One region of the Streptomyces sp. NPDC001858 genome, then DNA from elsewhere that is predicted to be linked to it. Evidence: riboswitches for the same ligand, from Rfam matches in the RefSeq annotation. Region 1 holds a riboswitch; each other region holds the start of a gene.
What was found. A riboswitch is a leader RNA that binds a small molecule or an ion and turns the genes downstream of it on or off. The one in region 1 is predicted to bind cyclic di-AMP.

Region 1 (9,298 bases):
CGACGCCGACCGGCGGACGGTCCTGCTGACCCGTCAGTTCCGGCTGCCCGCGTACGTCAACGGACACCCCGACGGCATGCTGCTGGAGACCGCCGCAGGGCTGCTGGACGGCGACGATCCGCAGGAGGCGATCCGGCGCGAGGCGACCGAGGAGACTGGACGTACCGTCCATGACGTCGAGCATGTGTTCGACGCTTTTATGAGCCCCGGCTCGGTAACGGAGCGGCTCAGCTTCTTCGCCGCCCCCTACGACGCCTCCGCCTCCGGCGTCGAGACGGCGGGCGTAGCGGCCGAGGGCGAGGACATCGCCGTCGTGGAGCTGCCCTTCGCCGAGGCCCTCGACCTCGTCCGCAGCGGTGCCATCGCGGACGCCAAGACCATCATGCTGCTCCAGTGGGCGGCGCTGGACGGGCCGTTCCGGCCGTCCGGCGCCGTCAGCCCACGTTGAGCCCGGTCAGCCCGTTGACGCCGTTGAGATCCGCGAGCGGCAGCGTGTGCTGGGTCTGCAGGACCTTCGCGCGCAGGTAGCGGACGTTGTGCGGGGTCGTGAACACGCCCGTCGGGACACGGTCCTGGACGTCGATGCCGAGACCGCGCAGCTGGTCGGCCTTGTCGGGGTTGTTGGACAGCAGGTCCAGGCTCGTGATGCCGAGGGCGCGCAGCATCTGAGCGGCGGCGGTGTAGTCACGGCCGTCCTCGGGCAGGCCGAGCGCCGCGTTCGCCTCGTAGGTGTCCAGGCCCTGGTCCTGGAGGGCGTACGCGTCGAGCTTGTTGTAGAGGCCGATGCCACGGCCCTCCTGGCGGAGGTAGAGCAGGATGCCGCCCGTCCCGGCTATGCGCTCGACGGCCTCGCGCAGCTGCGGCCCGCAGTCGCAGCGGGCGGAGCCGAAGACGTCGCCGGTGAGGCACTCGGAGTGCAGCCGGACCAGCGGGGTGGCGCCGGGCGCCGGCTCGCCGAGGACGACGGCGACGTGCTCCTGGCCGTCGGTCAGACCGTGGAAGGTGACCAGTTCGGCGTCGACGGAGTAGCCGTCGTGGAAGCGCAGCGGTACCCGGACGCGGGCGCGCGGAGTGGCGGCGGCGGGGGTGTCAGGCATGCGGGTCTCCCGGTGCGAGTGGGGTCTGTGCGGGCAGCCGCGTCCACCTGTTTCAGATTTGAAGCAGCGTGCCGAGAGCGACCCTACCTCATGCTTTAAATTTGAAGCAACGGGATTGTGACCCGCACCTCACGCGTCCGCGGCCATCAGGTGCCGGCCGTCAGGTGCAGGTCATCAGGCGCAGGTCATCAGGTTTCCGAGCACGGGGAGGAGCGGCGGCGCCACGGCAGTTCCTGCGGTGCGGCCTCGTCGCCGTCCTGGAACCCCAGCACGACCTGCGTGAAGATCTCCTCCAGCTGTCCCACCTGCTCCGGGGTGAGCCGGTCGAAGAGCGCCGAGCGGACCGTCTCGACATGGCCGGGGGCCAGGCGCTCCAGGGCCGCCATGCCCTCGTCCGTCAGGATCGCGACGGTCCCGCGCTTGTCCCAGCGGCACTCCTCGCGCCGCAGCAGCCCGTCCTTCTCCAGCCGCGTCACCGCGTACGTCAGCCTGCTGCGGGTGATCTTCAGCTGCTCCGCGAGGTCGGTCATCCGCAGCCGTCGCTCCGGTGTCTCGGAGAGGTTGGCGAGGATGGAGTAGTACAGATGGGGCAGCCCGGCCTCCTGCTGGAGCTGCCGGTCGATCGCGTCCTCCAGCAGGAGGTAGCCGGCAACGTACGCGCGCCAGGCGCGTTGCTCCTCGGGGGACAGCCAGCGAGTCGTCATACGGCCAGTGTAGGTTTGTTTCAAACTTGAACCAAGGCCCGGTTCGGCCGGAATCGCCGCCGGACTGCCGTCGGACCCATCCCCGGGAGTGCGTCGATGTCGTACCCGTACGTCCTGCTGTCCGCCGCCGTCTCCCTCGACGGCTACCTGGACGACACCACGCCCGAGCGCCTGCTCCTCTCCAGCCCCGCCGACTTCGACCGCGTCGACGACGTACGGGCCTCCGTGGACGCCATCCTCATCGGGGCCGGCACGATCCGCGCCGACAACCCGCGGCTCCTCGTGAACTCCGCCGAGCGCCGCGCCGCCCGGGTCGCCGCCGGACGCCCCGAGTACCCCCTCAAGGTCACCGTCAGCGGCTCCGGCGACCTCGACCCGGCTGCGAACTTCTGGCACACGGGCGGCGAGAAGGTCGTCTACACGACGGAGAAGGGCGCCGAGCGGGCCCGCGCGCTCGGCATCGCCGCGGACGTCGTGGCGCTCGGCCCCGAACTGGACTGGCGCCGACTTCTCGAACACCTGCACGACGTGCGGGGTGTGCGGCGGCTCATGGTCGAGGGCGGCGGCACCGTCCACACCCAGCTGCTCCAGCAGGGCCTCGCCGACGAACTCCAGCTCGTCCTCGCCCCGCTCTTCGTGGGCGACGCGGGCGCGCCCCGCCTCTTCGGGCCGGGCGGCTACCAGGGCGGCCGCCTGCGCCTGCTGGAGACCCGGCGCATCGAGGACGTCGTCCTGCACCGCTACGAGCCCACCGCGCCCGGCGTCGGACCGCTGCCCGCCGCCGCCGACCGGCACTGGCTGGCCCTCGCCTGCGAGCTCGCGGAGCAGTGCCCGCCGTCGCGGACCGCGTTCAGCGTCGGTGCGGTGATCGTCGCCGCCGACGGCACGGAACTCGCGCGCGGCCACTCCCGCGAGGCCGGCGACCCGGTCGTGCACGCCGAGGAGGCGGCCCTCGCCAAGCTCGACCCCGCCGACCCCCGGCTGCCCACGGCCACCGTCTACAGCAGCCTCGAACCGTGCGCCCGCCGCTCCTCGCGCCCGGCGCCCTGCGCCCGCCTCATCCTCGACGCGGGCGTGCGCCGGGTGGTCACGGCCTGGCGCGAGCCGGACACCTTCGTCACGGAGGCGGACGGAACCGGACTGCTGACGGCCGCGGGCGTCGACGTCCTCGTCCTCCCGGAGTGCGAGGAGCGGGCGAAGGCCCCGAATCGCCACCTCCTCTGACCGCCCCGTCTGGCTGCGTGAGTAACCGTGGTGATTGGGGCCCCGTAGATGGCGTACAGTTGTGTTCATCGCCGCGGGGTGGAGCAGCTCGGTAGCTCGCTGGGCTCATAACCCAGAGGTCGCAGGTTCAAATCCTGTCCCCGCTACTGAAGGCCGAGGGCCGAAATCCAGAACTTGGATTTCGGCCCTCGGTTTTTTCCCGTGCTCTCCATGCGCCCGCCCGCCGTCACTGCAGGTGAGCGAGTGATCCCCCTCCGCGTAATGGCTGACGTCCTGTCAATGCCTGTGGGATTGCTGAGCCTGGTCAACTCGCCCGTTTTTCACCGGTCATGGGCCGAAAGTCCAGGCTGTAAATGTTGTTGATCAAGCGGAAGAGCTTGGAAACCTGACCCCGGGTCTATTAACGTTCGATAACGCAGCGCGGTCGTCCCAGCCGACACAAGCGTCGGCTCCGTGCGCACTGCCGAATCCCGCAAGGGAACCGGGGAACCACCACCTTGGGGTGAATCTCGCGGAAGCCGTCGTGAACTCGCAGAGTCCACGACCGGTTTACGCGCGTAGGAGACCTTCCCGCTCCGAACCCGTCAGCTAACCCGGTAGGCGACGGAAGGAAAGGAGTACGCCCGCGTGGCGTCCAACCGGCCGGTCCCAGAAGCCCCGTTCGTGCCGAGCCAGCGGTCCGCAGAGACCTTGGCCTACGGCAGCGTCCGCACCGACGAGGGCCCCTGGGAGGAGTGGAACCCCACCGCGGAGTCCATTCGCCCGGTTCGCGGCAAGCACCGCGTCGCCAAGCAGCGCGGCGGCGGGTTCGCCCGCAGCTCCACCGTCCTCGGCGTCGGCGTCATAGCCGCCGTCAGCGCGGGCGGCATGGCCAGCGCCAACACCGGCAAGGCCCCGGTCTCCATCTCCATGCCGGACCTGCCCAACGTGGGCTCCCTCATCTCCGACGAAGAGCCCGTCGAGGAACCCGCGCCCGCCCTCTCCGGCTTCGGCTCCGAGGCCGCCGTGGAGACCGGCGAGAGCGCCACCGACGCCGGCGAGGCCCTGCGCAGCCGGATCATGGCGCAGGCCGAGTCGCAGCAGACCCAGCTCGAGGCCAAGGCCCAGGCCGACGCCGCGGCCGCCGCGGCCAAGGCCCAGGCCGACGCCGTCGCCAAGGCCGAGAAGGAGGCGGAGGCCAAGGCCGCCGCCGCGAAGAAGAAGGCCGCCGACGAGGCCGCCGAGAAGGCCGAGGCCAAGCGCCTGGCCGAGCTGGCCACGCAGTACACGCTGCCGACCTCCTCGTACACCATCACCTCGACCTTCGGTCAGGCCGGTTCGCTCTGGTCCTCCGGCTACCACACCGGTCTGGACTTCGCCGCGCCCACGGGCACGCTCATCAAGGCCGTCCACAGCGGCACCATCACCGAGGCGGGCTGGGCCGGTTCCTACGGCTACCGCACCATCCTCACGCTGGACGACGGCACCGAGGTCTGGTTCGCCCACCAGTCGTCGATCAGCGTCAGTGTCGGCCAGAAGGTCGGCACCGGTGATGTGATCGGCCGCGTGGGCGCCACCGGCAACGTCACCGGAGCCCACCTCCACCTCGAGGTCCACTCCGGCGGCAGCTCCGACGGCATCGACCCGGCGGCCTGGCTGCGCAGCAAGGGCCTCAACCCCTGAGACGTGCCTCGCCGGGACCCCTGGTCCTTCTCCGGGACCCCTGAGAGGGACGTCTCAGGGACCGGACGACCGGACCTGATCGATTCCCTGCAGCCCTGACGGCCGGCCCCTGGGCCCCCCGGCGTCAGGGCCGCAGTGCGTTCACGTGTTCTTCGCGTCGCGCGTGGAATCGGCGCGCCGTCGGTGCCCGTTGACAGAGCATGACTACTCTTCGCAAGCTCGGCTCCTCCGACCTCGAGGTCTTCCCGCTCGCCCTCGGCGGCAACGTCTTCGGCTGGACCGTCGACGAGCCCGCCGCCTTCGCCGTACTCGACGCCTACGCCGCCGCGGGCGGCAACTTCCTCGACACCGCCGACTCCTACTCGGCGTGGATCGAGGGCAACAGCGGGGGCGAGTCCGAGACGATCATCGGCCGCTGGATCAAGGCCCGCGGCAACCGCGACGACATCGTGATCGCCACCAAGGTCAGCCAGCACCCCGACTTCCCGGGCCTGTCCGCCGCGAACATCAGGGCCGCCGCCGACGCCTCCCTGCGCCGCCTGGACACCGACCACATCGACCTCTACTTCACGCACTTCGACAAGACCGAGGTGCCGGTCGAGGAGATCGTCGGCGCGCTCGACGAGCTGGTGAAGGCGGGGAAGGTACGGCACATCGCCGCCTCCAACATCTCGCCCGAGCGCCTCCAGGAGTCCGTGGAGTTCTCCGATCGCGAGGGCCTGGCCCGGTACGTCGCCCTCCAGCCCCACTACAACCTGGTCTCGCGCGACACCTACGAGGGCGGCCTCCAGGACCTCGCCGCCCGCTTCGGCCTCGCCGCCGTCCCGTACTTCGCACTGGCCTCCGGCTTCCTGACCGGCAAGTACCGGCCCGGTACGACGGTGGAGAGCGCCCGCGCTCCGCGAGCCGCCCAGCACCTCGACACGGAGCGGGGCCGACGGGTCCTCGTCGCCCTGGACGAGATCGCGCAGGCCCACGACACCCAGGTGGCGACGGTCGCGCTGGCGTGGCTCGCCGCACAGCCGACCGTGGCCGCGCCGATCGCGTCCGCGCGGACGGTCGAGCAGCTGCCGGCGCTGGTGGGGGTGGCGGACCTGGAACTGACGGAGCCGGAGATCACGAGCCTGACCCGGGCCTCGGCCTGAGGCGGGCCTTGGCCCGACCTGCCGCCCGTATTCGCTATTGGTAGGGGTTGGGGGCAGGGGCAGGGGCAGGGCCATGGACGGGGGCGGGGTACGGCCCTCCGGGATACCCGTAGACCTGCCCCTGGGGGTACCCGTAGGCCCCGTGAGGCCCGTGGGGCCCGTAGCCTCCGTACGGCGACCCGTAGTTCCCGTACATCGGCCAAGGCGGCGCAGCCATCGGTACGGGTACGGGTACGGGTGCCGGAGGGGCCGTCATCCGGGCCGCATGGTCCAGCGCGGGCCGGGCGACGTCCTTGCGGCGCCACAGCTCGTTCAGCAGCTCCCGTTCCCGGACGACGAAGTCGGCGTTCGCCCGCCCCAGCCGGCCTCGATGCCGCAGGAACGCGAGGGACGTCGCGTACGCCTCGTACCGCGCCACCTCCCGGGCGGCCGGCCGGCCCAGGTGGCGGCCTGCGTACACCCGGGCCAGCCGCCGGGCCCGCATCGAGCCGAGCGCGAACGGCTCGGCCGGGGTGAGCCAGCCGGCCGCCGCGTAGGTGGGCAGTTCCTCGCGGACGGTGCGCAGCTCACGTTGGCGGGTCCACACCACCAGCCAGGTGAGCACCCCGAACGCGGGCACCATGATCGCGAGGTACACCGCGAAGAAGCCGAAGTCGCCGAACGTCGAGGAGCCGTTCCACAGGGCGTGCATGCCCATGGCGAGCAGCAGTCCGGCGAGCGGGAGCAGCGTGCGCCGCAGTCGTCGACGGTCCCCGGAGAGCGCGGCGATGCCGAAGCCGATGCCGGTCAGGACGGTGAACAGGGGGTGCGCGAACGGCGACATGACGACCCGCACGAAGAAGGTCGCGGCGGTGACGGAGGCGATGCCGCTGTCGCCGGTGAGCTGGTCGGTGCCGAAGGCGGTGCCGAGGTAGAGGATGTTCTCGGTGAACGCGAAGCCGGTGGCGGTGATCCCGGCGATGACCACGCCGTCGACGATGCCGGTGAAGTCCCGCCTGCGGAAGAGGAAGACGAGCAGGACGGCGGCGGCCTTGGCGGACTCCTCCACGACCGGCGCTATGACGGTCGCCCCCAGGGTGTCCGCGCTGGACGGGTCCGCGGTCGCCATCGCTATCCATCTCGTCGCGAAGCTGTTGGCGACGATGGCTATCAGCGCCGCCGCGCACGCACCCCAGGCGAAGGCGAAGACCAGGTTCCGCCAGGGGCCGGGCTCGACCCGGTCGAGCCACCGGAACGCGGCGACGAGCAACGGCACCGGCAGCACGGCGAGCCCGAGCCCGACCAGGAAGCCCTCCGTGCCGGTCTGTTCGCGCACCAGCGCCAGGATGACCAGGCCGGACAACGCCAGCAGCGTGATCAGCGCTCCGTACCGCACCCATCTGCGCTGCCACCAGTGCGCGTGCCGGAGGACGCCGTCCTCGGGCGCCCCGCCGCCGGGATACGGCGGCTGCGGCGGATGGGGCGGGAACGGGGGACTGATGGCCACGGCATCGACCCTAACGAGGGAGGGGACTGTGGTGGACGGAGTCGGAAGGTCAGTGATCCCCGCGCCGGACGTCCTGCGGGGTCCCCTGGGGGCTTCTCTGCAGGCCTCCCTGCGGGCTTCCCTGCGGGACGCGATGCTGTACGCGCCGGAAGAGCAGATCGTTCACCACATGACCCTTGTCCAGCCCCTGCCCCTCGAAACGGGTCAGCGGCCGGAACTCGGGCCGGGGCGCGAAGCCGCCGTCGGCCTGGGTGTTCTCGAAGTCGGGGTGCGCGGTGAGCACCTCCAGCATCTGCTCCGCGTACGGCTCCCAGTCCGTGGCGCAGTGCACGATCGCGCCGGGCTTGAGCCGGGTCGCGGCCAGGTCGAGGAACTCCGGCTGGATGAGGCGCCGCTTGTGGTGCCGCTTCTTGGGCCAGGGGTCGGGGAAATAGACGCGCAGTCCGTCGAGCGAGTCCGCCGGCAGCATCTCGCGCAGCAGGATGATCGCGTCGCCGTTGGCGACCCGGACGTTGGTCAGGCCGTGGTGATCCGCGAGGTTGAGCAGGTTGCCCTGCCCGGGCGTGTGCACGTCCACCGCGAGGATGTCGGTGTCCGGGTCGGCCGCCGCCATCTGCGCGGTCGCCTCGCCCATGCCGAAGCCGATCTCCAGCACGACGGCACGGTCGTCGCCGAACAACTCGGCGAGGTCGACGGCATGCCCGTCGATGTCGAGCCCCCACTTGGCCCACAGCCGCTGCAAGGCGTCCGCCTGCCCGGCCGTCACCCGACTGCGCCGGGGCTGGAAACTCCGGATCCGCCGCTCGAAGTGCGACCCGGCGGGATCGGCCCTGGGCCCGTCGGGGAACCGGGGCTCCCCCTTCGCGCGCGTATGCCGAACGGACTCACCCGGATGGTGCTCACCGCCGGGAGAGGCCTGGGGGACTTCGGGGGTATTCACGGAATCAGACACAGTGCGAACGATTTTACGGCGACAGCACAAGTACCTACGGCACCCCCACAGCCCCGGGCACGCGACCGGTGGTCATCCCGATAGCCCCGTAACCGTTACCCATACGCCTGGCGGTCACGGCCGCCGAGCGAGCGGGAGGCTTGCTCAGCCGCCGGGGGCTGCCGCCGCGGGCTGGGGGGGGGCGGGCCGTTCACAGTGCGTTCAGCGCCCTGCCCGCCACCTCCCGTCCGATAGGGAGGGAGGCTGTTGCCGCCGGGGAGGGGGCGTTCAGGACGTGGACCGCGCGGGGGCCCTCGCGGATGAGGAAGTCGTCCACCAGGCTGCCGTCCCGCAGGACCGCCTGCGCGCGTACTCCGGCCGCCGCCCGGACCAGATCACCCTCCTCCACCGCCGGAAGCAGCCGGCGCACCGCGTCCAGGAACGCCCCCTTCGACACCGACCGCCGCAGCTCCCCGATGCCGTACCGCCAGTGCCGCCGCCCCAGCCGCCACACCCCGGGCCACGCCGCCGTGGACACGGCCTCCCGGGGCCGTACGACGCCCCACCCGTACCCCTCGCGGGCCAGCGCCGGCACGGCATTGGGGCCGATGTGCACGCCCCCGTCGATCCCCCTGGTCAGATGCACGCCGAGGAACGGGAACGCCGGATCGGGCACCGGATACACCAGCCCGCGCACCAGCTCCGGCCGCGCCAGCTCGTAGTACTCGCCCCGGAACGGCACGATCCGCACCCCGGGCTCGTCCCCCGTGAGCCGGGCGACCTCGTCGCAGTACAGCCCGGCGCAGTTCACCAGCACCCGCCCCCGTACGACGTCCCCGCGCGCGGTGCGCACGGCGACTCCGTGTTCCGGTCGCCGGTCGACCTGCACGACCCGCGCCCCGTACCGGATCTCCGCCCCGGACGCCTCCCCGAGCCGCCGCGCGACGGCCGTGTAGTCGCAGATCCCGGTCGTCCGCACGCGTATGGCGGCGAGCCCGCGCACCTCGGGCTCGTACTCCGCGATCTGGGCGGCGCCCAGCTCCCGCACC
Region 2 (9,298 bases), on a different contig from region 1:
TCGCCGTGATCGCGAGGTCGCCGCGGTCGACGGCGTACTGCCGGCCGGGTCCGCCGTCGACGGACACGTAGACCTGCGCGGGCACGGTGACCGACGAGACGTCGAACAGGGCGTGGACGGTGCTCCCGACGAACCGGAACCGCAGCCGCGAACCGGAGTTGACGGTGACGGCGGCCTCGGCGGAACGCCCCCAGTGGCCCTCGTAGACGATCCGCCGGTCGTCGGGTCGAACGACGCTCGCGTCACCGACGGCGGAGGCAGACGCGGAGGCGGGCGAGGAGGCGGAGGCGGGCGGAGCGGCCACCGCCGTCGTCAGGAGCGTCACGACCGCCGCCGTCGCGGCGCACCTGACGACGGCGGTGCATCGGTGGACGACGCCGGGCACGGGACCTCCGAAGAGCGGTAGAAAGCGCTTGCTCGCTGACGGAGATCACTGTGTCCCCACTCTGACCCGGCTGTCGAGAGGGCGAAAGGGGATGCCATGCCGCTGCCACAGACATGCCACACGGCGGCAATGAAACGATCAAGAAAACGGACGCGGACACACCGAAGGCCGGACCCGGGGATCGGGATCCGGCCTTCGGCTGCGTGTCAGGCGGTGACGTGTCAGGCGGTGGCGTGTCAGGCGCCGAGTCGTCCGCGGAGGTCCTAGACGGAGACTCCGTGCGAGCGGAGGTAGGCGATCGGGTCCACGTCCGAGCCGTAGTCCGGCGTGGTGCGGATCTCGAAGTGCAGGTGCGGGCCGGTCACATTGCCGGTCGCGCCGGAGAGGCCGACCTGCTGGCCCGCGGTCACGGTCTGGCCGGCCGAGACCGACAGCTGGGACAGGTGGGCGTACTGGGCGTAGTAGCCGTCGGCGAGCTTGATGACGACCTGGTTGCCGTACGCGCCGCCCCAGCCCGCGGAGACGACGGTGCCCGCGCCCACGGCCTTGAGGGAGGTGCCGGTCGGCACGACGAAGTCGACGCCGGTGTGGTAGCCGCTGGACCACATGCTGCCGGCCACGTGGTACGCGGTGCCGACGGAGGCGCCGGCGACGGGGAGCGCGTAACCACTGGCCGAGCCGGTGTTGCTCTCGGCGGCCTGAGTGGCCGTCTTCGAGGAAGACGCCGAGGACGAGGTGGAGGCCTTGGAGTCGGAGGACTTCGCCGACTCGGAGGACTTGGAGGACTTCGGGGACTTCGACGCCGAACTCCCGGAGGAGGAGGCCGTGGAGGACGAGCCGGACGACTCGGCGGCGCCGGTCGCGGCCTGCTTGCCGATCGACAGCTTCAGTCCGGGGTGGATCAGCGAGGGGTCCTCGCCGACGGCCGCGCGGTTGTCCTGGTACAGCTTCTTCCAGCCGCCGCTGACGTCCTGCTCGTCGGCGATCTTCGAGAGGTAGTCCCCGGGCCGCACGGTGTAGGTCTTCGCGGCGGCGGTCTTCTGCGACACCGGAGCGGCCTGCACGACGTTTTCCGAAACCGTCTGCGCGACCGACTGGGACGCGGACTGCGAAACGGACTGCGAAACGGACTGGGCGGGGGCCGCGTGTGCGCCGGCGGCGCCCATGAGCGGAAGGGCGAGCGCTGCCCCGCCGGTTCCGGCGACGGCTATCGAACGAGTGAAACGCTGGGTCTTCGAACGGCGGTGCTTACCCTTCGCGGGCATGGCGAATTCCTCTCCGGCGCCTGCGAGGTGAGCTGTCGGGTGCGAGCTGGAGATGCCCGGCCGCGCCGAGGCGCGGCTTTACCCCAAGCCTGTTCCGGGACCGGAACAGGCGGTTGTGCCTGTGGGTCCCCCGCTCCTGCCGTGGACGGGTGGGTGTGCGGACTCCGGGCGGCGGCAGGATTAGGCATCCGTCCGGATTGGTGTGGAACGTAAGCGACCGAGACGCACGGGGACAAACAGAGGTTGCGCGGTCAATGCATTTCTCTTGATCCGCTGTGAGAATTCCCGGTCACACTCCGTGAATCCAAACACCCGCCATTCATCGAATGCCCTTGAAAAGCGCATGAATTACGTGAACATGACGTACGACGCACGGTCACGGATATGACGCTGCTCACGTGACAGCCCTCCAGGATCCTTTATTCCAGAGCGAGTTGGAATTAAGGATCCATTTCGGACAGAAAGCTCAGATGCGACGGAGTCGGATAACCGTCGCATCAAGGTCACCCTTGAGCCCGGTGCGCAGCCCGTGGTGCAGCAGCACCGCACCCCGGTGAACTTCGCCCGTTTCACGGCATTCATACGACTGTGTCGGGTCGAGTCCGCGCAGCCGGAGCGCCGGCACGGGCTCCCCGTACCGCTGGGCCTGGAGCCAGGCGAGGACGACGCTCTCGTCTCCGCGCACATACTGGACGGCGCTCAGCCCGCCCGCCGGGGGACGCAGTCGGTAGAGGTCGCCGTGCTGCACGAGCGGGCGGATCTCCTTGTAGAGGTCCACCCACTCCCGCGCCTCCTCGATCTCCTCCTCGCTCCACTGCGAGAGGTCGCCGCCGACGCCGAGCACCCCGGCCATGGCGCTGACGAACCGGAAGCGCAGCGAGCTGACCCGGCCGTTGAGCTGGGCGTTGGGGCTGTCGGTGACCCATGCGGCCATGACCCGGGCGGGGTGGAGCTGGCTGAAGCCGTGCTGGATGTCGAGCCGGTCGAGCGGGTCGGTGTTGTCGGAGGTCCACACCTGGTCGGTACGGCTCATGATCCCGAGGTCGATGCGTCCGCCGCCGCCCGAGCAGGACTCGAAGGCGACGCCCGGGTGGGCGGCCCGCAGTCGGTCCAGGAGGCCGTACAGGGCGCGCACATGGTCGACCCAGAGGCGCTGCGGGTAGGGGTCGTCCGGCCAGCCGGCGTCGGTGAAGCAGCGGTTGAAGTCCCACTTGACGTAGTCGACGGGGGCGCTGGAGAGCAGCCCGTGGAGCTGCTCCCAGAGGTACTCCTGAACGTCCTCGCGCGCGAGGTTGAGCACAAGCTGATTGCGGAACTCCGTCCGCTTTCGTCCCGGTTGGAACTGCACCCAGTCGGGGTGGGCCCGGTACAGCTCGCTGTCGGGGTTGACCATCTCGGGCTCGACCCAGATGCCGAACTGCATGCCGAGGGCGTGCACCTGGTCCGCGAGGGGCTTCAGGCCGTTCGGGAAGCGGTCGGGGTTGGGCCGCCAGTCGCCGAGCCCGGCGTGGTCGCCGGTGCGCGCCCCGAACCAGCCGTCGTCGACGACGAACAGCTCGACCCCGATCGCCGCGGCGCGCCGGGCCAGGGTCGCCTGCTGCTCCTCGGAGATGTCGAAGTAGGTGGCCTCCCAGGAGTTGAACAGCACCGGCCGGTCCTGCTCGGCGTCCGGGATCACGTACGCGCGCTGGTAGGCGTGCCAGGCGCGGCTCGCGCCGCCGAAGCCGGCGTCGCTCCACAGGCCGGCGAAGACGGGGGTGGTGAAGGACTCGCCGGTCGCCAGCCGCAGCAGGCCCGAGTCGTCGTAGCCGGCGCCGCCGGTGATCTGCACGCGCGCGTCGGGGAGTTGCGCGACGGCGATCCGCCAGGAGCCCGACCAGCCGAGGGCACAGCCGTAGACCTCGCCGCGCTCCTCGGTCGCGTCGGTGTCCAGCGCGACCCAGGGCAGATGCTGGTGGCCGGTGTGGCCGCGGCGGCTGCCGATGACCTTCTCACCGTAGGTGAGGGGGGAGCGGGTGAGCCGCGACTCGGCGGCCCAGCGGCCGTGCAGCTGCGAGAGCCGCCAGTCGTCGCGCTCGGGCAGGGTCCAGACGGCGGAGTCGGCGCGCAGCAGCTCCAGCGGCGGCTCGCCGTCGTTGCGCAGGGTCGTCCAGCGTTCGACGACGTCGCCGCGCATCCGGTAGTGCAGGGTGACGGTGAGCCCGGCGTCCCGGAAGCGCAGCCTGAGCTCGTCGCCGTCGCTCTCGTGGGCCTCGAAGGTCCACTCGGTGCCGCGCCGCTCGTCGGTGCGCACGGACAGGGCGGGCCGCACGAAGCGGGGGCCGCCCTCGACCGGGTACTCCTCGCGGCCGTCGAGCGGGGACTCGAAGGACGCCCCGCGCTGCGGCGGCGGCAGCTGGGCGAGCGCCTCGGCGTCCGCGAGCGCGATGCCCGGACCCCAGTGCAGATGGATCAGCTCGTCGGCCTCGGTGAGATGGAGGGCGTAGCTGCTCGTCGGCCCCGAAAGGAGCCAGGTACGGCCATTGTCGGCGATCTCGGGCATCAAACCCCCACTAATTCGAACAGGTGCGATCAAGCACCAACATCATCGATTGCCGTCGGCCCCCCGGGCAACTCTCGGCCGCCGAGAGTCCGCCCACTCCGCCGGGAGCCGGCCGGGAGTCCGCGGAGCGTCCGCCGGGTCCACGGGACAAGGCTTCACCTGGGCGGACGTCCGGTCGGCCGGCCTGTGGACAACCCGTTGCCCGGGGAATCCATGTCGTATCGTCCTAGGAGGTGTCCCGTCGGCCACCCGAGCCGCGCCGACGGAGACCGACAGGAAGGGGCACCCGTGACGCAGCAGATCCCGTCGACCGAGCCCGAGCTGGCCGGCGTGCGCAACTTCCGGGACGTGGGCGGTCTGCCGACCGTCGACGGCCGGCGCGTACGGCACGGCGTCCTGTTCCGCAGCGGGCATCTCGCGCACGCGACCGACGACGACGCCGCGTTCCTCTCCGGCCTCGGCCTGCACACGATCTTCGACTTCCGCAACGCCGCGGACCAGAAGCTGGAGGGCCCGGACGTCGCACTGCCGGGCGTGCGCAATGTGAACCTGCCCCTGTCGGACCCGGCGGACGGCGCCGAGTTCTGGAAGATGGTCCGGGACGGACACCTCGACCAGCTGCGCGAGATCCTCGCCGACGGCAAGGCCGCGGGCCGGATGATCGCCTCGTACCGCAGGATCGTCAAGGAGCGCACGGCCGAGCACGCGCGCGTGCTGGACTCGCTCGCCGAGGACAGCGTCCCGGCCCTGATGCACTGCGCGGCGGGCAAGGACCGCGCGGGCCTGTCCATCGCGGTGACGCTGCTCGCCCTGGGCGTGGAGCGCGAGGCGATCGTCGCCGACTATCTGGAGTCCAACGCCAAGCACCGCCGCTACAAGGTGCGGCGCAGCGCCGGCTCCGACGAGGCCTACTCCCCCGAGGTCATGGAACTGCTCAGCCCCCTGTTCGAGGCCCGCGCGGAGTACCTCACCGCGGCCTTCGACACCATGGAGGAGACCTGGGGCAGTGTCGACGCCTACCTGGAGCAGGGCCTCGGGCTCTCCCCCGAGACCCGCGAGCGGCTGCGGGAGCGACTGCTCGACTGAGCCGACCGGCCGACCGGCCGACCGACCGGCCGGCCGGATCCTCGTCGGCCTGCTGGTCGGCCTACTGGTTGGCGCCCGCCTCGAACAGCAGCCAGAGGAACGCCGCGAAGAGATGCCCGACCGCGATGTAGATGATCAGGCGGATCCAGAGGGCGCGCGGGAACTTGTCCTCGAGGTTGCTCATGACGTCACTCCGGTCCGGGACGGGTCGGGGCCCAGGCACAGGGTGGCCGTGGGGCTCTGCAGCAGGGTGTGCACGAAGAGGAGCTCGACGCCGTCGGCGTCCTGCGCGGCGAGGCGGTGCGGGGTCAGCGAGTCGAAGTGCGCGCTGTCCCCGGGCCCGAGCAGGTCGGCGGTGTCGCCGAGGCGCAGCCGCAGCCGCCCCCGCAGGACGTGCAGCCACTCCTCGCCGGGATGCACGCGCACGATGTCGCCCTGGGAGCCGTACGGCACATGGACGCGCAGGGCCTGCATCCCGCGCCCGGAGGCGCCGGCCTGCCAGTAGGTCCAGCCGCCCGCGTGGGTCGGCTCCATGGCGTCGGCGCGTACGATGGCGTCCCGGTCGGCGACGGTCTCGCCGAGCAGCTCCGAGACGGTCGTACCGTAGATGCGGGCGAGCGCGAGCAGCATCGGCAGCGAGGGCTGCCGCTGCCCGGTCTCCAGCCGGGACAGGTGCGCGGGCGACAGCCCGGCGACGGAGGCCGCGGCCTCCAGGGTGAGGGCGGCCCGGCGGCGCAGGGCGCGCAGCTGAGGGGCGACGACGGGAAGCGCCTCCGGTTCGGGCGAGTTCATGCCCTCATTGGACGCCGAAATTGCCTCTGCGGCAAATCTCTTGCCCCAGAGGCAAAATCCGCGGCCGGGCGGCGGCGCGGGCGCCGTCAGCGGTTGGCGACCGCCTGCTTGACCAGCGTCTTGCTGAAGTCCCACATCAGGCCGCCGCCGCTGTGCGCGTCGTCCATCACGGCCGTGAAGGCGTCGACGAACCGGTCGACCTCCCGCTCGCCGATGATCAACGGCGGGATCAGCTTGATCACCTCCAGGTGGTCGCCGGAGACCTGGGTGAGGATCCGGTGCCGTTGCAGCAGCGGTACGACCACCATCTGCGCGAACAGTCCCTTGCGGGCCGCCTGCAGCATGGTCCAACGGCTGCGCAGCTTCAGCGACCTGGGCCGGCCGAACTCGATGCCGATCATCAGGCCCCGGCCGCGGACGTCGGCCAGCAGCTCGTACTCGTCGGTCAGGGCGGCGAGCCGGGACCTGAGCAGTTCGCCGGTGGCGCGGGCGTTCGCGACGATCTGCTCGTTCTCCATGACGGACAGCACGGCGAGCCCGGCCGCCATGGCCTGGGCGTTGGAGCCGAAGCTCGCCGAGTGCACCAGCACCCGGTCCATCGACGAGTAGACCTTCTTGAAGATCCAGTCCTTGCCGAGGGTGGCCCCGACCGGCACATATCCCCCGGACAGCGCCTTGGCCACGCACACCAGGTCCGGTTCGACGCCGTCCTCGTGCTGGTAGGCGTAGAAGTCACCGGTGCGGCCGAGCCCGGTCTGGACCTCGTCGACGACGAGCAGCGCCTTGTGCCGGTGCAGCAGTTCCTGCGCGGCCCGCAGATAGCCGGGCGGCGCCTCCAGCACCCCCTTGCCCTGGATCGGCTCGACGATCAGGGCGGCGACGTCCCCCTTCTTCAACTCCCGGGCCAGGGCGTCGAGATCGCCGAGAGGGACGGCCGTGTCGGGCAGCAGGGGCGCGAACCCGTCCCGGAAGCCGGACTCGCCGTTGACCGACAGCGAACCCGTGGTGAGCCCGTGGAAGGCGTGGTCGCAGTACAGGACCCTCGGCCTGCCGGTGGCGTACCGGGCGAACTTCAGCGCGGTCTCCACGGCCTCGGTGCCGCTGTTGCCGAAGAACACCCGGTCCAAGTGCGGGCTGTGCGCGAGCAGCTTCTCGGCCAGCAGCCCGGGCAGCGGCTGGCAGTCGAAGCGGGTGAGGTCGGCGAGGGAGGCGTCGAGGACGTCGTGCAGCGCCTTGCGGACCACGGGGTGGTGGCGGCCCAGGCCCATCACCCCGAACCCGGCGAGCATGTCCAGGTAGTCGTCGCCGTCCGCGTCCCAGAAGTAGGCGCCCTCGCCGCGTTCGTAGACCTTGTCGAAGCCGATGGTGTGCAGCATGCGCGGCAGTTGGTGGTTGAGGTGTCTGGCGTGCAGCTCGTAGCGCTCGGCTCCGCGCTCGGCGAGGAGCGCGCCGAGGTCGAACTCCGTGGTCATTCCGCTTTCTCCTTGACGTCCTTGACGGCCAGGCTCGCGCCGATCCGGCCGGCGATCTCGACCGGCGTGAGGCCGATGTCGGCGAGCACCTCGGCGCGCTTGGCGTGCGCGAGGAACTGCTCCGGGATGCCGAACCGCCGTACGGGCACGTCGACTTCGGCGTCGCCCAGGGCCAGCGCGACCGCCGATCCGACGCCGGCGGCCCGGCTGTTGTCCTCGACCACGGCCACCAGAGCGTGCTCGGCGGCGAGGCCGGGCAGGGCGGGGTCGACGGGTTTGACCCAGCGGGGGTCGACGACCGTGCAGCCGATGCCCCGGGCGGCCAGCAGCTCGGCGGCCTGCAGACAGACCGGCGCCATCACGCCGACGGCCACCAGCAGCACGTCCGCCCGCTCTCCCCGGTGCAGCACGTCCATGCCGCCGACCCGGCCGACGGCCGGCACCTCCGGTCCGACCGACTCCTTCGGGAAGCGGACCAGGGTCGGCGCGTCGTCCACCGCGACGGCCTCGCGCAGTTGGGCGCGCAACTGCTCGGCGTCGCGCGGGGCGGCGATCCTGAGCCCTGGCACGACCTGGAGGACGGACAGGTCCCACATGCCGTTGTGGGACGCGCCGTCGACGCCGGTGACCCCGGCCCGGTCCAGCACGAACGTGACCCCGCAGCGGTGCAGGGCCACGTCCATCAGCAGCTGGTCGAAGGCGCGGTTGAGGAACGTGGCGTAGACGGCGACGACCGGGTGCAGGCCGCCGGTGGCCAGTCCCGCCGCGCTGACGGCCGCGTGCTGCTCGGCTATGCCGACGTCCCACACGCGGTCCGGGAAGCGTTCGGCGAACCTGCCGAGCCCCACCGGGTGCAGCATCGCGGCGGTGATCGCCACGACGTCGTCGCGTTCCTCGCCGATCGCCACGATCTCGTCGCCGAAGACGGACGTCCAGGACGGCCCGCCGGCCGGGCTGAGCGGCGCGCAGGTGAGGGGGTCCATCGCGCCGACGGTGTGGAAGTGGTCCTCCTCGTGCGCGAGGGCGGGCTCGTAGCCGCGCCCCTTCTCGGTCAGGCAGTGCACCAGCACCGGCCCGTGGAAGCGCTTGGCCCGGCGCAGCGCGGACTCGACGGCCTTGACGTCGTGGCCGTCGATCGGGCCGACGTACTTCAGGCCGAGGTCCTCGAACATGCCCTGCGGGGCGAACGCGTCCTTGAAGCCCTTCTTCGCGCCGTGCAGCGACTCGTACACGGTGTGGCCGACGACCGGGGTGCGCAGCAGTACGTCCTTCCCCCAGGCGAGCACCTTCTCGTAGCCGTCGGTGGTGCGCAGGGTCGCCAGGTGGTTGGCGAGGCCGCCGATGGTGGGCGCGTAGGAGCGCTCGTTGTCGTTGACGACGATGATCAGCGGCCGGTCCTTGGCGGCCGCGATGTTGTTCAGCGCCTCCCAGGCCATGCCCCCGGTGAGCGCGCCGTCGCCGATGACGGCGACCACATGGCCCTTCTCGCCGAGCACCTGGCGGGCCTTGGCGAGGCCGTCGGCCCAGCCGAGCGCGGTGGACGCGTGGCTGTTCTCGATGACGTCGTGCTCGGACTCCTCGCGGGAGGGATAGCCGGACAGGCCGCCCTTGCCGCGCAGCTTGGAGAAGTCCTGACGCCCTGTCAGGAGCTTGTGCACATAGCTCTGGTGGCCGGTGTCCCACAGGATGCGGTCGAGCGGCGACTCGAAGACCCGGTGGAGGGCGAGGCTCAGTTCCACCACGCCCAGGTTGGGCC
Region 3 (9,298 bases), on a different contig from region 1:
TTCGGGACGCGGACCATGGATCCGTACTCGAAGCTGCTGGAGGAGCGGATCGTCTTCCTCGGGACACCGATCGACGACATCTCGGCGAACGACGTGATGGCGCAGCTCATGTACCTGGAGCACCAGGACCCGGACCGGGACATCGCGCTGTACATCAACTCCCCCGGCGGCTCGTTCAGCGCGCTGACGGCCCTCTACGACACGATCCGTTACGTCGCCTGCGACGTGGAGACGACCTGTCTGGGCCGGGCGGACTCGTCCGCCGCGGTGCTGCTCGCGGCCGGCACACCGGGCAAACGGTTCGCGCTGCCGGGGGCGCGGATGACGATCCGCCAGCCGTCGCTGCCCGGGCCCGTCGAGGGCCAGACCAGCGATCTCGCGATCCAGGCGGAGGAACTGGCCCGCGTCCGGGCGAGCCTGGAGGCGATGCTCGTCCGGCACACCGGACGGACGCCGGAGCAGGTGACCGAGGACATCGAGCGGGACAAGATCCTCACCGCCCCGGAAGCCCTGGAGTACGGCCTGGTGGACGCGGTCATCCCGAGCCGCAGGCCCTCGGCCGGCCCGCAGGGCGGGAGGTGAGCCGCCGATGGTGCCCGAACTGCCGCCGCTGCCCGCCCTGACGCGCGCCGAGGCCGAGTTGATCGACGGTTACCTGGACGTGGTCGACCTGCTCGGCCGGATCAATCCCGCCCACCACGGGGACACGTACCGCTCGCTGCGCGCGGCCCAGGCGCTGGTGGCCAAGGCGACCGCGCTGCGCGACGCGCTGACGCTGATGCACCAGCGGGGCGAGAGCGAGTTCCACGCGCCGACGCTCGCGCGGGCGCTGCGCGTCCTGGACGGGGAGCGCCGAACGGCGCGCGTCACGGTGCCTCCGCTCTCCGACAGTTGACCCGAACCCCGACCCGGCGGCCGGAGCGGACCGCGCTCCGGTCCGGGCGGCGCGCGCCCCGAACGCGGCGTCCGGACCGGAGTTGAAACGGACCAGACGGGTTACCCCTGTTCGGCGTAGAGGCCGTTGCTTTTTCGCGCTCGCCGAAGTTGCGCGAAAGCACCTTTTTCGGGCGGAACAAAAGACTCCGCCGCTGGTCCGGGGCCCTTTGGCATCCTTGACACCTGATCGGCCATCAGGGTGTCCACCCGAACGGGTGAGTGGTGAGTAACCCCACAAATCCCCGGTTCCGTTGGGATTTTCGGACACGAGTGAGCCAAGATCCCTGACTGACGACAAGCCCCCGCCACAGCGGCGGGGCGGTCCGGGCGGACGCCGAGTCCTGCCGCCGCCCGGATGCCCGGTCGACAGAAGTGCATCGGCAGGAGTGGAGGACCCGAGCAAGACGGGTCGCCGGCACGGTCACGCCATGACCGGGCCGAGCAGCCCTTGGGGTGAAGCCGCAGTCGCGGCCGGGCAACTTTGTCAGCCCGAATCCGACAGGTCATCCTTCACAGGCGGCTGACGAAGGGTTGCGCATGACTGCGCTCAATCGTGTCCCGTCGCTCATGGCCCGGGCCGGTACGGCCTCGGCGTTCGCCATCGCCGCCGTGGGCGGCACGGTCGTGGTCCCGGGGCTCGCCTCGGACGCCGCGGCCGCCACACCGGCGACGAAGGCGCTCCAGATCGCGGCCTCCAAGAAGGGCGCTCCGTACAAGTACGGGGCGACCGGGCCGAAGCGGTTCGACTGCTCGGGGCTCACGCTGTACTCGTACAAGAAGGCGGGCAAGAGCCTGCCTCGGACGGCGGCCCAGCAGTACAACAAGACCAAGCACATCACGGCGTCGAGCCGCAAGGCAGGCGACCTGGTCTTCTTCCACTCGGGTTCGAGCGTGTACCACGTCGGGATCTACGCGGGTAACGGCAAGATCTGGCACTCGCCGAAGACAGGAGACGTGGTGAAGCTGCAGAAGATCTGGACTAAGAGCGTCTGGTACGGGCGGGTCCGCTAGGCGCTCCGCTGGAGGCGCCGCGATAGGTCGTGGTTTTGCTGCGGCGGCGTCGTGGCTGGTCGCGCCCGCGCGGCGGAGCCGCAGATGTCAGCGCCTCGCGCCCCTTTGGGGCGCTGGGCCTCCCGGGGCGGTGGTGGCGTCCTGACGCGCTGTCATCGTCCCGGGATCTCGCCCTCCGCCGGGGCCTGTCTCGCCGGGGCCGGGGCCGCGAGGGCTCCGGCCACCGGCTCCGGCGCCGCGGCCGTCCACGGGAGCTCGACGGTGACCGTCTTGCCGCCCTCCCGGGTGGGCCGCACTCTGAGCCTGCCGCCGCACTCCGCGGTCAGCCAGCGAATGATCACCATGCCTCGGCCGTTGTCCTGCTGGACGGCGGCCGGCAGTCGTTTGGGGAAGCGCGGGTGGCTGTCGGTGACACCGATGCGCAAGTGTTCGTCACGGTCGAGGACGAGGTCCACCGTGAAGGTGGGTGACTGCCCGAAGGTGTGCTGTACGGCGTTGGTGGTCAGTTCCGAGACGATCAGCCGGATGGTGTCGGCCGCCTCCGCGTCCGCCGGCAGACCCCATTCTCCGAGGGTGCCGGCCACGAAACCGCGGGCTGTGGAGACCGAGGCGGGATCGCTCGGCAGAGTGACGGATGCTTCCAGGTGATCTGCCATGGCGACGTCGTCCCTTTCCCACGGGACCGGGGTCCGACACGGAGCGGATGGTTCGAGTACGGTCCCGGACTGGTGCTTCTTCGCCAGACTGCCATTACCGCGCCGGTCACGGGTGGCGATCCACCAAGATATGCATATATCTGTCGCTCAATGCGGTGAACTCTGCGACGGCAGAGCGTATTTGGACGGCCCGTAAGGAGTAAGGAGGAGCCCATGCAGCACGGACCCGCGGTGCGCCGCCGGAAGCTGGGCGCCGAACTGCGCAATCTGCGCGCCCACGCGGGCCTCACCAGTGGTGAGGCCGCCCGGCTCGTGGGCTGGCACCAGTCCAAGGTGAGCCGCATCGAGACGGGCACCAGTGGGTCAAAACCGGCCGATGTGCGGTTACTCCTCGACGCCTACGGGGTGGTCGATCCGCAACTGCGCGAGCTGATGCTGGCGTTGGCCGGCGACGACGGCAGCGGCGGCCGGGACCACTGGTGGCACGCCTACCGCGGGGTGCTGCCGCCCACCTACCGGGACTTCATCAGCCTGGAGTCCCAGGCGAGCGCGATGCGCACACTGGAGACGAGTGTGGTACCGGGGCTGTTGCAGACTCCCGAGTACGCCCGTGCGGTGACCAGGGCCGCGGTGGAGGGCGTCACCGAGGATCAGCTCGACACGCTGGTCGAGGTGCGACTGGCCCGGCAGGACGTGCTGCGCGCGCGGCCGCCGCTGGAGCTGAGCGCGGTCCTTGACGAGGCGGTGCTGCGGCGGGAGGTGGGCGGTCCCGAGGTGATGGCGCAGCAGCTCGGTCGGCTCGTGGAGGCCGCGCGGCTGCCCCAAGTGCGGCTGCAGGTCCTTCCGTTCGCCGCCGGGGCGCATATCGGCGTAACCGGGCCTTTCGTTATCTTCTCATTTTCGCGCACTTCTGATCTGGATGTGGTTGTTCTCGACCACTTGACGAGTAGCCTCTATCTCGAACGGAAAGAACACCTCGAGGCCTACACCGAGGCCTTCAACGCCCTTCGGGCGCATGCCCTTTCGCCCGGGGACTCATCGGATTACATCGCCGCGATAGCAGGCGGCGCGTAAGGAGGCACCATGTCCGCAGTACCGCGGAACGTACCTTCCCGTACCGATCCCGACCAGCTCCCGGATGTGCGGTGGCTGCGCAGCAGCTACAGCACGGGAGCGAACAACTGCGTCGAGACGGCCCGGCCGGCCACCGGCCCCTGGGCCGGTCTGCTCGCCGTACGCGACTCCAAGGACCCGGCCGGGCCCGCCCTGCTCTTCTCCCCCGAGAGCTGGACGGGTTTCACGGCCGCGTTGCGCTGACCGCACCGCAGTAGTCGGCGCACCCTCAGCGGCGACCGACCCACCGGTCAGCGGCGACCCACGGCCGTGTGACGCCGACTCATGGTCGCGTCTCGCCGATCACCCGTACAGCGCGTTCCAGCTCGGCCCCGGAGAGGTCCGCCCGGGCGGTCAGCCTGAGGCGTGAGATGCCGTCGGGCACGGAGGGAGGACGGAAGCAGCCCACGGCCAGGCCTGCCGACCGGCAGTCCGCCGCCCACTGCACGGCCTCCTCCGGGGACGGTGCACGCACGGAGACGACCGCGGCGTCCGGACGCACCGCTTCCAGGCCCGCGGCCGTCAGGCGCGCGTACAGCTCGCCCGCCACCGCACGCGCGCGTGGCGCCCGCCGCGGCTCCCTGCGCAGCAGCCGGAGCGCCGCCAGCGCCGCGCCCGCCGCCGCCGGCGCCAGTCCCGTGTCGAAGATGAACGTGCGGGCCGCGTTCACCAGGTGGTCGATCACGCGCGCGGGACCCAGCACGGCCCCGCCCTGGCTGCCGAGCGACTTGGACAGCGTGACCGTGACGACGACGTCGTCGGCGCCCGCCAGACCCGCCGCGTACGGGGCGCCCTGTCCGCCGTCCCCGAGCACGCCGAGGCCGTGGGCGTCGTCCACGACGAGTGCGGCGCCGTGCTCCCGGCAGGCGGCCGCGAGGGCGGCCAGCGGGGCGGCGTCGCCGTCGACCGAGAAGACGGTGTCGGAGACGGCCACGGCCGGTCCGTCGTGGGTGGCGAGCGCTTTGCGCACCGCGTCCGGGTCGGCGTGCCCGACGACCTGGGTCGCGCCGCGGGCCAGCCGGCAGCCGTCGATGAGCGAGGCGTGGTTGCCCGCGTCGGAGACGATCAGCGAGCCGTGCGGGGCCAGCGCGGTGACCGCGGCGAGATTGGCCGCGTACCCGGAGGAGAAGACCAGAGCCGCCTCGAACCCGCAGTGCTCGGCGAGCTCCCGCTCCAGCTCGCCGTGCAGCTCCGTGGTGCCGGTGACGAGCCGGGAGCCGGTCGCGCCGCCGCCCCAGGCCCGGGCGGCCGCCACGGCCCCCTCGACGACCTCGGGATGGCGGGCCAGGCCCAGGTAGTCGTTGCTCGCGAGATCGAGGAGCGGCGAGTCGGCGGGGCGGGGCCGCAGCGTCCGGACGAGTCCGGCCCGGCGGCGCAGCTCCGCCTGCTCGTCGATCCAGCCGAACGCCATGGGTCCTCCGGGGGATTTTGTAGGTAGCGGACAGACCCTAGCGGCCCGGCCGCCCACCCACGGTGTGGCAATACCCACACGTCGAACCGGGTGTGTTGTGCGATCCCTACCTTGGCCCGGAGGAGGTCCGTAGGACAGGATCGGCTCTCATGGACCTGCTGAACACGCTGGTGGACAAGGGGCTTCGGCGCGAGCTGCCGACCCGCGAGGAAGCGCTGGCCGTCCTCGCCACTTCCGACGACGACGTGCTCGATGTGGTGGCCGCGGCCGGCAAGGTGCGCCGGCAGTGGTTCGGGCGCCGGGTGAAGCTCAACTACCTCGTCAACCTCAAGTCGGGGCTGTGCCCCGAGGACTGCTCCTACTGCTCCCAGCGGCTGGGCTCCACGGCCGGGATCCTCAAGTACACCTGGCTCAAGCCGGACGAGGCCTCGAAGGCCGCGGCGGCGGGACTCGCGGGCGGGGCCAAGCGGGTCTGCCTGGTGGCGTCCGGGCGCGGGCCGACGGACCGGGACGTGGACCGGGTCGCGGGCACCATCAAGGCGATCAAGGACCAGAACGAGGGCGTCGAGGTGTGCGCCTGTCTGGGGCTGCTCTCCGACGGCCAGGCGGAGCGGCTGCGCGAGGCGGGCGCCGACGCCTACAACCACAACCTGAACACCTCCGAGTCGACCTACGGCGAGATCACCACGACGCACACGTACGCCGATCGGGTGGACACGGTCCAGAAGGCGCACGCGGCCGGTCTGTCGGCGTGCTCGGGGCTGATCGCCGGCATGGGCGAGTCGGACGAGGACCTGGTGGACGTCGTCTTCTCGCTGCGCGAGCTGGACCCGGACTCGGTGCCGGTCAACTTCCTCATCCCGGTCGACGGCACCCCGCTGGCCAAGGAGTGGAACCTCACCCCGCAGCGCTGTCTGCGGATCCTGGCGATGGTGCGGTTCGTGTGCCCGGACGTCGAGGTGCGCATCGCGGGCGGCCGTGAGGTCCATCTGCGCACGATGCAGCCGCTCGCCCTGCACCTGGCCAACTCGATCTTCCTCGGCGACTACCTCACGACCGAGGGCCAGGCCGGCAAGGCCGACCTGGAGATGATCGCGGACGCCGGGTTCGAGGTGGAGGGCGCGGGGCAGGTCACGCTGCCGGAGCACCGGGTCACGGCGGAGGCGGGCGGCGGCTGCGGGTCGCACGCCGACGCCGGGTGCGGATCGCACGAAGGGGGCGGCTGCGGGTCGCACGCGGGCGGCGGTCTGTGCGGGACGGCCGCTGCCGCGCCGGCCGCGAGCGAGCCCCGAACCGACCTGGTCGCCGTGCGCCGTCGGGGCGCCGGCACCGATCTCGCGCCCAATGCCTGAGCTGCCCCTCTTCGACGTCCCGGAGCTGCTGGCGCTGGACCGGCGGCACGTCTGGCATCCGTACGGGCCGATGCCCGGCCGGGTGGACCCGCTCGTCGTGGAGTCGGCGAGCGGGGTCCGGCTGCGGATCGCCGACAGCTCGGGCTCGCGTGAGCTGGTCGACGGGATGTCGTCCTGGTGGTCGGCGATCCACGGCTACCGCCACCCGGTGCTCGACGAGGCCGTGCGCGAGCAGTTGGGCCGGATGAGTCATGTGATGTTCGGCGGGCTCACCCATGAGCCCGCCGTCCGGCTGGCGAAGCTCCTTGTCGACATGTCGCCCGAGGGTCTGGAGCATGTCTTCCTGGCCGACTCGGGGTCGGTGTCGGTCGAGGTCGCGGTGAAGATGTGCCTGCAGTACTGGCGTTCGCTGGGCCGTCCGGGCAAGCAGCGGCTGCTGACCTGGCGCGGCGGCTACCACGGCGACACCTGGCAGCCGATGTCAGTGTGCGACCCCGAGGGCGGGATGCACGACCTGTGGACCGGGGTGCTGCCCCGCCAGGTCTTCGTGGACCCGCCCCCGGCGGAGTACGAGGAGGCGTACGCCGACGTGCTGCGGGCGGCGATCGAGCGGCACGCCGACGAACTGGCCGCGGTCATCGTGGAGCCGGTGGTGCAGGGGGCCGGCGGGATGCGGTTCCACTCCCCCGCCTATCTGCGGGTGCTGCGCGAGGCGTGCGACGCGCACGATGTGCTGCTGGTGTTCGACGAGATCGCGACCGGGTTCGGCCGCACCGGCGCGCTGTTCGCGGCGGAGCACGCGGCGGTCACGCCGGACGTGATGTGCGTCGGCAAGGCGCTGACCGGCGGCTATCTCACCATGGCGGCGGCCCTGTGCACGTCCAGGGTGGCCGACGGGATCTCGCGGGGCGAGGTGCCGGTGCTGGCGCACGGCCCAACGTTCATGGGCAACCCGCTCGCCGCCGCCGTCGCCTGCGCCTCGCTCGAGCTGCTGCTCGGGCAGGACTGGCTCGCGGAGGTCAAGCGGATCGAGACGGGCCTGCGGGACGGACTCGCGCCCGCCCTGGAGATCCCCGGGGTGCGGGACGTCCGGGTCCTGGGCGCGATCGGGGTCGTCCAGCTCGACCACGAGGTGGACATGAAGGCGGCCACCGAGGCCGCGGTGCGCGAGGGCGTCTGGCTGCGGCCGTTCCGCGACCTCGTGTACACGATGCCGCCGTACGTCACCGGTGACGCGGATGTGGCACGGATCGCGCGCGCGGTGTGCGCCGCGGCGCGGGAGGGATGAGCATGCCGATCCTGGTGATCACGGGAACGGGCACGGAGGTCGGCAAGACCGTCACCACGGCCGCGGTCGCCGCGTCGGCGCTGGCGGCGGGCCGGTCGGTGGCCGTGCTGAAGCCCGCGCAGACGGGCGTCCGGCCGGACGAGCCCGGGGACGTCGAGGAGGTCGCGCGGCTCGCGGGTGCGCTCACCACGGCCGAACTCGCCCGCTATCCGGAGCCGTTGGCGCCGGGGACGGCGGCCCGGCGCTCGGGCCTTGCGCCGGTGCGTCCGCACGAAGTGGCGGAGGCGGCCCAGAAGCTGGCCGCGGAGCACGACCTGGTGCTCGTCGAGGGTGCGGGCGGACTGCTCGTGCGGTTCGACGAAGCGGGCGGGACGCTGGCCGACGCGGCGCAGGCGCTGCGGGCGCCGGTGCTGCTGGTGGCCTCGGCGGGGCTGGGCACGCTGAACACGACGGAACTGACGGCCCGTGAACTGCGGTCTCGGGGCGTGGAGTTGTTGGGTGTCGTCATCGGCGGCTGGCCCGACTCCCCCGACCTGGCGTCCCGTTGCAACGTCGCGGACCTGCCGGAGGTGGCCGCGGCCCCGCTGCTGGGGGCGCTGCCCACGGGGGTCGGCGCCCTCCCGCCCGCCGACTTCCGCACCGCGGCCCCGAGTTGGCTGGCACCACGACTGGACGGAACGTGGGAGGCTGAGGCGTTCCGTGGACAGGCCCTAAGCGGGCGGGGCGAAGTCAGCTACGGTTCGGCAGCGCCCCTTTAGGGGCGCGGGGCGCTGACATATGCGGCTCCGCCGCGATGGGGGTCCCCCCCTCGAGCGCAGCCGAGAGTGGGGGAGCGACCAGCAACGACGGCGCCGCAGCAGAACGACGACACAGCCCGACACAGCGCGGCACTTCCAGCGGAGCGCTTACTCCCCTTCCGCCAGCAGCCGTACGAGTTCGATGCGGGAGCGGATGCCCAGGCGGGTGAAGACGCCTCGCAGGTGGTGGTCGATGGTGCGGGGGCTGAGGGCCAGGCGGGCGGCGATCTCGCGGTTCGTGGCGCCGTCGGCCGCGAGGCGCGCGACCAGGAGCTGCTGGGCGGTCAGGTGGGTCGTCGGGCGTTCGCCCGCCCGGGTGGAGGCGGCGGGGGCGCCGAGCGCGCGGAGCTCTTCGCGGGCGACCTCGACGCAGTGCGGGGCGTCGAAGGACTCGAACGCCTCCAGGGCGCTGTGCAGCCGGTCGCGGGCCTCCGCGCGCCGGCGCAGTCTGCGCAGCGCACTGCCGAACAGCAGTTCCGTGCGGGCGCGTTCGAAGGCGCGTGTGCCGTCGGCGTGCAGGTCGAGGGCGGTGCGGTAATGGGCGAGGGAGTCTTCGCCGGGGGTGAGCAGGGCCCGGCAGCGGGCGCTGAGGGCCAGGTCGTCGGGGCTGTCGACGGCACGGGCCCAGCGGTCGTAGTCGGCGTGCGCGGCGCGGGCGATACGGGTGTCGCCGGTGCGGGCGGCGGCCTCGACGTAGTGCGGGGTGGCCAGATGACGGATGGCCCGATGGCCGT

Region 2: linked by a shared signal. The riboswitch ahead of ACWCPF_RS13475 (M23 family metallopeptidase) and the one ahead of ACWCPF_RS33390 (M23 family metallopeptidase) in region 1 are both predicted to bind cyclic di-AMP.
Region 3: linked by a shared signal. The riboswitch ahead of ACWCPF_RS32035 (C40 family peptidase) and the one ahead of ACWCPF_RS33390 (M23 family metallopeptidase) in region 1 are both predicted to bind cyclic di-AMP.

What each region holds. Positions count from the first base shown of each region.
Region 1 is NZ_JBSFEV010000031.1:89,498-98,795, forward strand. It holds gene ACWCPF_RS33365 (NUDIX domain-containing protein) at 1-448, shown strand, start outside; gene ACWCPF_RS33370 (GTP cyclohydrolase II) at 435-1,097, opposite strand; gene ACWCPF_RS33375 (MarR family winged helix-turn-helix transcriptional regulator) at 1,286-1,801, opposite strand; gene ACWCPF_RS33380 (dihydrofolate reductase family protein) at 1,898-3,025, shown strand; tRNA gene ACWCPF_RS33385 (tRNA-Met) at 3,098-3,171, shown strand; cyclic di-AMP (ydaO/yuaA leader) riboswitch at 3,477-3,643, shown strand; gene ACWCPF_RS33390 (M23 family metallopeptidase) at 3,653-4,687, shown strand; gene ACWCPF_RS33395 (aldo/keto reductase) at 4,888-5,832, shown strand; gene ACWCPF_RS33400 (PrsW family intramembrane metalloprotease) at 5,867-7,207, opposite strand; gene trmB (tRNA (guanosine(46)-N7)-methyltransferase TrmB) at 7,368-8,270, opposite strand; gene lhgO (L-2-hydroxyglutarate oxidase) at 8,461-9,298, opposite strand, start outside.
Region 2 is NZ_JBSFEV010000007.1:321,715-331,012, reverse strand. It holds gene ACWCPF_RS13480 (GDSL-type esterase/lipase family protein) at 1-325, opposite strand, end outside; gene ACWCPF_RS13475 (M23 family metallopeptidase) at 649-1,650, opposite strand; cyclic di-AMP (ydaO/yuaA leader) riboswitch at 1,655-1,812, opposite strand; gene ACWCPF_RS13470 (alpha-galactosidase) at 2,117-4,192, opposite strand; gene ACWCPF_RS13465 (tyrosine-protein phosphatase) at 4,481-5,278, shown strand; gene ACWCPF_RS13460 (DUF6126 family protein) at 5,340-5,462, opposite strand; gene ACWCPF_RS13455 (helix-turn-helix domain-containing protein) at 5,459-6,070, opposite strand; gene ACWCPF_RS13450 (aspartate aminotransferase family protein) at 6,157-7,542, opposite strand; gene dxs (1-deoxy-D-xylulose-5-phosphate synthase) at 7,539-9,298, opposite strand, start outside.
Region 3 is NZ_JBSFEV010000029.1:68,916-78,213, reverse strand. It holds gene ACWCPF_RS32045 (ATP-dependent Clp protease proteolytic subunit) at 1-582, shown strand, start outside; gene ACWCPF_RS32040 (hypothetical protein) at 590-895, shown strand; cyclic di-AMP (ydaO/yuaA leader) riboswitch at 1,300-1,470, shown strand; gene ACWCPF_RS32035 (C40 family peptidase) at 1,474-1,947, shown strand; gene ACWCPF_RS32030 (ATP-binding protein) at 2,100-2,603, opposite strand; gene ACWCPF_RS32025 (helix-turn-helix domain-containing protein) at 2,817-3,677, shown strand; gene ACWCPF_RS32020 (DUF397 domain-containing protein) at 3,687-3,920, shown strand; gene ACWCPF_RS32015 (8-amino-7-oxononanoate synthase) at 4,000-5,127, opposite strand; gene bioB (biotin synthase BioB) at 5,277-6,479, shown strand; gene ACWCPF_RS32005 (adenosylmethionine--8-amino-7-oxononanoate transaminase) at 6,472-7,767, shown strand; gene bioD (dethiobiotin synthase) at 7,770-8,525, shown strand; gene ACWCPF_RS31995 (LuxR C-terminal-related transcriptional regulator) at 8,673-9,298, opposite strand, start outside.